Regions from separate parts of the Pseudomonas sp. YH-1 genome, predicted to be linked through region 2. Evidence: riboswitches for the same ligand, from Rfam matches in the RefSeq annotation. Region 2 holds a riboswitch; the other holds the start of a gene.
What was found. A riboswitch is a leader RNA that binds a small molecule or an ion and turns the genes downstream of it on or off. The one in region 2 is predicted to bind cobalamin.
Positions count from the first base shown of each region.

Region 1: it holds a riboswitch for cobalamin, as region 2 does, so the genes downstream of both, cobO (cob(I)yrinic acid a,c-diamide adenosyltransferase) here and cobG (precorrin-3B synthase) in region 2, are expected to answer to the same signal.

Region 1 is NZ_CP178184.1:6,114,069-6,117,729, forward strand. It holds gene ACKI1H_RS28200 (cobyrinate a,c-diamide synthase) at 1-467, opposite strand, end outside; gene cobO (cob(I)yrinic acid a,c-diamide adenosyltransferase) at 496-1,107, opposite strand; cobalamin riboswitch at 1,378-1,603, opposite strand; gene ACKI1H_RS28210 (ABC transporter permease) at 1,734-2,879, shown strand; gene ACKI1H_RS28215 (ABC transporter ATP-binding protein) at 2,876-3,661, shown strand.
Region 2 is NZ_CP178184.1:1,803,421-1,807,081, forward strand. It holds gene ACKI1H_RS08515 (precorrin-8X methylmutase) at 1-21, opposite strand, end outside; gene cobG (precorrin-3B synthase) at 14-1,369, opposite strand; cobalamin riboswitch at 1,448-1,687, opposite strand; gene cbiE (precorrin-6y C5,15-methyltransferase (decarboxylating) subunit CbiE) at 1,754-2,956, shown strand; gene ACKI1H_RS08530 (cobalt-precorrin-5B (C(1))-methyltransferase) at 3,023-3,661, shown strand, end outside.

The sequences.
Region 1 (3,661 bases), 2.4 Mb from region 2:
TGGCGTTGGCTGCCGATGCGGTTGGCGAGCACGCCGGAGAACGGCAGGTCGCTCTGATAGGTGGCCATGCCGACGGCCATCGCGCCGAAGGTCTGCGCCATGGACTGGCCGTTGATCACCGCCATCACCGGCACATTGAAGCGCCGCGCCAGATCGGCCGCCGAGGGCGAGCCGTCGAACAGGCCCATCACGCCCTCGATGAGGATCAGGTCGGCCTCGCCGGCCGCCTCCCAGAGCAGGCGGCGACTCTCCTCCTCGCCGACCATCCACAGGTCCAGCTGGTAGACCGGCGCGTCACTGGCACGGGCGAGGATCATCGGATCGAGGAAATCCGGGCCGCACTTGAACACCCGCACCTTGCGCCCGAGGCGCGTGTGCAGGCGCGCCAGGGCGGCGGTCACGGTGGTCTTGCCCTGCCCGGAGGCGGGTGCGGCGATCAGCAGTGCGGGGCATTGGCGCGAGGTCATCGAGCGTGCTCCGCCACAACGGGATGCATCAGAATTCCACCCCTTTCTGCGCCTTGATACCGGCCTTGAAGGCGTGTTTCACCAGGCCCATCTCGGTGACGGTGTCGGCCGCCTCGGTCATCGCCGGCTGCACGCCGCGGCCGGTAGCGACCACATGCTGCATCGGCGGACGTGCGGCGATGTCGGCCAACACGGTGTCCAGTTCCAGGTAGCCGTGCTTGAGGGCGATGTTCACTTCGTCCAGCACCACCAGGCCGACCTGCGGGTCGCTCAGCAGTTGCCGCGCCACGTCCCAGGCCGCCTGTGCCTTGGCGATGTCGCGCTGGCGGTCCTGGGTTTCCCAGGTAAAGCCTTCGCCCATGACGTGGAAGCTGACTTCTTCGGGGAAGCGGCGGAAAAACGCTTCCTCGCCCGTGGTCGCGGCGCCCTTGATGAACTGCACGACGCCCACCTTCATGCCATGGCCCAGCGCGCGGGCAACCATGCCAAACGCCGAGCTGCTCTTGCCCTTGCCGTTGCCGCTGTTGACCAGGAACACACCGCGCTCCCCCTGGGCCTGGGCGATCTTCTCGTCAATCACTGCCTTCTTGCGCTGCATGCGCGAGCGGTGGCGGTCGTCCTTTTCCGGGGATTCAGTCATGAGAAGTGGCTCCTGAAAGCGATTGCACAGGCGTCAGGCTGCCGGCCGGGTGGCAGCGAACGGGGGATGGAACAGGCAGGGATGTACCGCTGGCGCGCGCAGGCGCCATGCAGAAGAGATCGCCCAGCACGAAGGCTGTCGACCCGGGGAATAGGGATTTCACCTGAAGGATTCTCCGCCGCTCTCACCCGCGCGGCACTGACCAGTCGGGGCAGGCGGAGGACGGCAACGCGCGGCGCGCAGCGCCGACGTCGGCAGCGCCTCCCGCGATGCCATGCGATGCAGCAGGCCGGTCTCCGGGCTCGCGAGTGGAAGCGCCTGGCGTTTCCGAAGGAACCGCGCCTTCCCATGCCAATGGCACAGTGGCGGATTGCGGTTCGAAGCTCGCTTACCGTTGCGGGGGCAGCGCCGGAATGATCGATTGTGCATCGACTTCACCGGCTTCCCTGTTTCACTCGCGGCTTGCGCCGAGAGCACCTGAAGCAGGCGCGCAGCTTAGTGGCTGGCGGGCTGGGGCGTCAATTGAACAGGATGTCGCCGGGGCCCGCCCTCAGAACCACAAAGGCTCTAAAATGGGTCACACAAGTCAAGTGGTCAGGCCGCATAACTTCGCTAGAATGCGACTCATGACGACGACTGCCCTACCCGGCCAGCTCCAGCTCGACGCCACCGCCAATCCACCGCTGATGCGCATCAGTGGTGATTGGACGCTTGCGCATTTCTCCACGCTCGAAGCTCAGGTGGCCGCACAGCGCACTGCCGAGTCCCCGGGCGCGCTGGACTTCGCCGGCCTCGGCGCATTGGATACCGCCGGTGCCGCCCTGCTCGCCGAGATCATCGGCAGCGCACGCATGAGCCAACTCGATCAGATCGCCCGCAACCTGCCCGCCGAACGCCAGGCGCTGCTGCGCACTGTCGGCAGCGCGATCACCCAGTGCCGGCTCGACGAAAAGGCCCCGCCGCCCGGCAATGCGCTGGTCGATGTGCTGGAGCGGATCGGCATTGCCTCCGTCACCTTCAAGGACCACCTGATCGGTGTATTGGGCTTCATCGGCCTGACTCTCCAGACCCTGCTGCGCAACCTGCTGCGTCCGCGCCGTTGGCGGCTGACCTCGCTGGCCGCGCACATGGAGGAAACCGGCCTGGACGCCGTGCCCATCGTCGCCCTGCTCACCTTCATGGTCGGTGCAGTGGTGGCCTTCCTCGGCGCCACGGTGTTGCAGAAATTCGGCGCGGCGATCTACACCGTCGACCTGGTGGGCTTCTCCTTCCTGCGCGAGTTCGGCGTACTGCTCACCGCCATCCTGATTGCCGGCCGCACCGCCAGCGCCTTCACCGCGCAGATCGGTTCGATGAAGGCCAACCAGGAAATCGACGCGATCCAGGCCCTGGGCCTGGACCCGGTAGAACTGCTGGTACTGCCGCGGGTGCTGGCGCTGCTGCTGACCCTGCCGATGCTGACGTTCCTGGCGATGATTTCCGGCATCTTCGGCGGTGGCGTGGTCTGCGCCCTGAGCCTGGACATCTCGCCGCGCATGTTCCTCTACATGCTGCAGAACGACATCGCCGTGCAGCACTTCCTGGTGGGCATCGTCAAAGCCCCGGTATTCGCCTTCATCATCGCCGTGATCGGCTGCCTGGAAGGCTTCCGCGTCAGCGGCAGCGCGCAGTCGGTGGGCGAGCACACGACCTCCAGCGTGGTCCAGTCGATCTTCGTGGTGATCCTGCTGGATGCCATGTTCGCGCTGTTCTTCATGGAGATGGGCTGGTGAGCGAACCGATCATCGTCGTCCGCGACCTGGCCAACCGCTTCGGCACCCACGCCGTGCACGAGCACCTCGACCTCGACGTGATGAAGGGCGAGATCCTCGGCGTAGTGGGTGGTTCGGGCACCGGCAAGTCGGTGCTGCTGCGCAGCATCATCGGCCTGCGCCAGCCCAGCGAAGGCAGCGTGCATGTCTTCGGGCAGAACCTGCCTGCCTTGCCGCCGCTGGAGCGTTCGAAACTGGAAAGGCGCTTCGGCGTGCTGTTCCAGAACGGCGCGCTGTTCTCCTCGCTGACCGTGAGCGAGAACATCTGCCTGCCGCTGATCGAACACGCCAAACTGTCGCGCAGCGACGCCGAGTTCATGGCCAAGGTGAAGATTTCCCTCGCCGGCCTGCCACCGGATGCGGGCGCCAAGTACCCCTCGGAGCTGTCCGGCGGCATGGTCAAGCGCGCCGCGTTGGCCCGCGCCCTGGCGCTGGACCCGGACATCCTGTTCCTTGACGAACCCACCGCCGGCCTAGACCCCATCGGTGCCGCGGCCTTCGACCAACTCATCCTGACCCTGCGCGACGCCTTCGGCCTCACCGTGTTCCTGGTGACCCACGACCTGGACACCCTCTACACCATCTGCGACCGCGTCGCCGTGCTCTCGCAGAAGCGGGTGCTGGTGGTCGGTCCGCTGGACCAGGTCGCCGAGAACCCGGACGCCTGGGTCCAGGACTACTTCCATGGCCCCCGTGGCCGTGCCGCGCAGCAGGCCACCGAGCACCTGCGGGAGGAAAACTGA
Region 2 (3,661 bases):
GTCGCGGATGTAATCAAGCATCGGTGGAAACTCCGGGTGCGGCGAGCAGGTCGCCCGCGGCATCGAGGGAAAGGTTGCGCGCCAGCGGCTGGCCGAAGCCGGCCACGCCATCGGCGCGGCGGAACAGGTCATAGCGGCCGTCGGCGACGGCCAGCAGGGTGTAGGGGGCAACGTGGGCGGCGGCGCAGGAACGCGGGCAGCCGCACAGGTGCACGCCGGCCTGGGCTGCGTGGCGCAGGCGTGTGGCCAGGCGCAGGGCGTCGGCCTTGGTGTCGGCCAGCCCGCGTGCGCAACCCGTGGAGCCGCTGCACGCGACGATGCGCGAGAGCGGTTGAGCGGCGTCGATCACCAGGCCGAGGTTGGCCAGCGCGCCGAGGACGACGGCGACATCGGTGGGTGCCACGCCAGGGAGGATCAGACTTTGCCAGGGCGTCAGACGCAGCTGTCCGCCGCTGAAGCGCTCGGCGAGGTCGGCCAGGCCGAACAGCGTGGTGCTGTCCAGGCGTCCGAGGACGAATCCCGCACCGACCATGGCGCGGTCCGGCTGGCGCTGTAGCTGAATCCCGAGATGGCCGAATGCTCGCGGTGCAGGACGTCGCCAGTTATCCACAGCCGGCCCGAGGTGCAACTGGAAAGGCAGGCGTTGCTGCAGGCGCTCCAGCAGTACTTCATCGCGGAGCATCTCGCGCAGGTGGCGCATGCGCGTCTGGCCGTCGCCGGCGAGATCGAGGAACAGGTGCAGCAGGCTTTCCACCAGCAGCGGTACCTGCTCGGCGGACACGGCGGCGAGGGCGGGACGATCCGTCTCGCGCTGCGGCGGACAGCCGGCGAGACCGAAGGCGAACAGCGGTGCCGCGTCGTCGGACATGGCTGACAGCCAGAGGTCGTTGGGGTGCTCCAGCATCGCCAGCGCTTCACCGGCGTCCAGCTGAATGCCGAACTTGGGAGACAGACCGTGGAAGCGTGGGGTGCGCTCCAGCAGGTCGAGCAACTGCCAGGCCAGTGGCGCAGGGTCGAACATCGCCGAGGCATCCAGGCCCAGCGCCGGGCTGACCAGCAGGTTGCGCACATCGTCCGAGGCCAGCTCACGCGGGCCGAGGCCGGCGGTCAGCAGCTCATGGCTCAGCGCATGTTCGGCGCCAGCCTGCACGCCGCGAATCTGCAGGTTGGCGCGGTTGGTCGCTTCCAGCACACCGTCGGCGTGGCGCTCGGCGGCCTGGGCGATGGCGCGCGCGGCGCGGGCGTCGAGTTGCCCACAAGGCAGCTTGATACGGCAGATGCCGCCATCGCGGGAGGCCACGATGCGCAGCAGGCCGGGGCAGGCATGCGGGCGGACGGGCAGGGCTGAGGAGTCTTGCACGGAGGTCACCAGGGCTGGGTCGCGGTGACCTGCGAATCCCCCCAGGGGGATTTCACGACACCGATACACCCCGCTCGATGTCTGCACGCGCGACTGGTTTCGTCGGCAGGTCTCCTGGCTGGCAGGTCCTCATCCAGCGCGGCCTTCCCGGTTTCCCAGTGGCCTGGCCGGCGGCACGGAACCTCGTTCTCGTGTCGCCGCATTGCGCGGACTCGCTGCTTACAGTTGCGGGGGCAGCCACGGCTTAACCGTGTTCCCTCTTCGGCTCTGAGAAACCTCGCCACAAAGGCGAAGCGTCCTACGAGCACCGACGAAGCGGGTATTATGCCTGCTTTGCCCGATGTCAGGAAAAGCCTGCCCGTCGGATCAATCGTCGCACCCCGAGGAATTTTCATGACGCCCTGGCTGACCATCGTCGGCATCGGCGAGGACGGTTATGCCGGCCTCGGCAAGGCCGCGCGCCGCGCCCTGCTCGCCGCCAGTGAAGTGATTGGCGCGCCCCGCCAGCTGGAGTTGCTGCCGCATTGCCTGGGCGCCCGTCGCCAGGCCTGGCCGAGCCCGTTCAGCCTGGAACCGGTGCTGCGCCGGCGTGGCGAACCGACCTGCGTACTGGCCAGCGGCGACCCGATGCTGTTCGGCGTCGGTGCCAGCCTTGCCCGTCAGATTCCGTCCGAGGAAATGCTCGTGCTTTCCGCGCCATCCTCCGCTTCTCTCGCGGCGGCACGAATGGGCTGGGCATTGCAGGACTGCACGCTGCTGTCGTTGGTGGCGCGCCCATTGGCCGCACTCAACGCGCAGATCCATGACGGCGCCAGGCTGCTGATCCTCAGCAACGATGGCGGCAGCCCGACCGCCATTGCCGCTCTGCTGCGCGAACGCGGTTTCGGCGCGAGTCGCCTCAGTGTGCTGGAACACCTCGGCGGTGAGGCGGAGCGACGCATCGACGGGCTTGCCAGCGACTGGTCGCAGAGCGAGACCGCTGCGCTGAACCTGGTGGCTGTGCACTGCGTCGCGGGTGTCGATGCGGTTCGCCTGCCGCTGACCAGCGGTTTGCCGGACGATGCCTACCGCCATGACGGCCAACTGACCAAGCGTGACGTGCGCGCCGTGACCCTGGCGCGGTTGGCGCCCAGGCCCGGCGAGCTGCTCTGGGACGTCGGCGCCGGCTGTGGCTCCATCGGTATCGAATGGATGCGCGCGCATCCGAGCTGCCGCACGCTGGCCATCGAAGCCAACGATGGGCGCCAGGAACACATTCGCTTCAACCGCGACAGCCTCGGCGTGCCGGCGTTGCAACTGGTCTGCGGCGCCGCGCCGGAAGCCTTGCAGGGGCTGGAGCGCCCCGACGCGATCTTCATCGGCGGTGGCGTGACCCTGCCCGGCGTGTTCGAGCAATGCTGGGAGCAACTCAAGCCCGGCGGTCGTCTGGTTGCCAACGCCGTCACCCTGCAGAGCGAGTCCATGCTGCTGAGCTGGCGCGCGCGCATCGGCGGCGAGCTGACCCGCCTGTCGGTGTCCCAGGCCCAGCCGCTCGGCGGCTTCGATACCTGGCGCGCGGCGTTGCCGATCACCCTGCTGGAAGTCTGGAAGGAATGAAGCGTTTTTCGTACCACGACTGCATGGGTATCGCTTCGCCCCACCCATCCTGCGGTGCGCGTAGTCATGCGTGACGAAACCCCGGAAGAACCCCGCCCGCTGCGCAGCGGCTACACCACCGGCAGCTGCGCTACCGCCACCAGCCTGGCGGCGGCGCGTCTGCTGCTCACCGGTGAGGCGCTGGACGCCGCGCAGATATCCCTGCCGAAAGAGCGCCGCGCGACCCTGCGCCTGGAGTTCTGCCGCCTCATCGCTGGCGGCGCCGAAGCCGGTACGCTGAAGGATGCCGGCGACGATCCGGACGTGACCCACGGTGCGCTGGTCTTCGCGCGCGTCGCCTTGAGCGATGAGCCGGGCGTGCGCTTTTACGCTGGAGAAGGCGTCGGCACCGTCACCAAGCCGGGGCTGGTGCTGGCGGTGGGCGAGCCGGCGATCAACCCGGTGCCGCGGCAGATGATGCAAGGCAACCTCGCTGCGTTGGCGGCTGAGTGCGGCTATGCCGGCGGCTTCGACGTCACGATCAACATCGAGGGCGGCGCCGAGCTGGCGCTCAAGACCATGAACCCGCGCCTGGGTATCCTCGGCGGGCTGTCGATCCTCGGCACCACCGGCATTGTCCGGCCGTTCTCCTGCTCGGCCTACATCGCCTCGATCCAGCAGGGCATCGATGTTGCCCGCGCCAACGGCTTCCGCCACCTCGCCGCC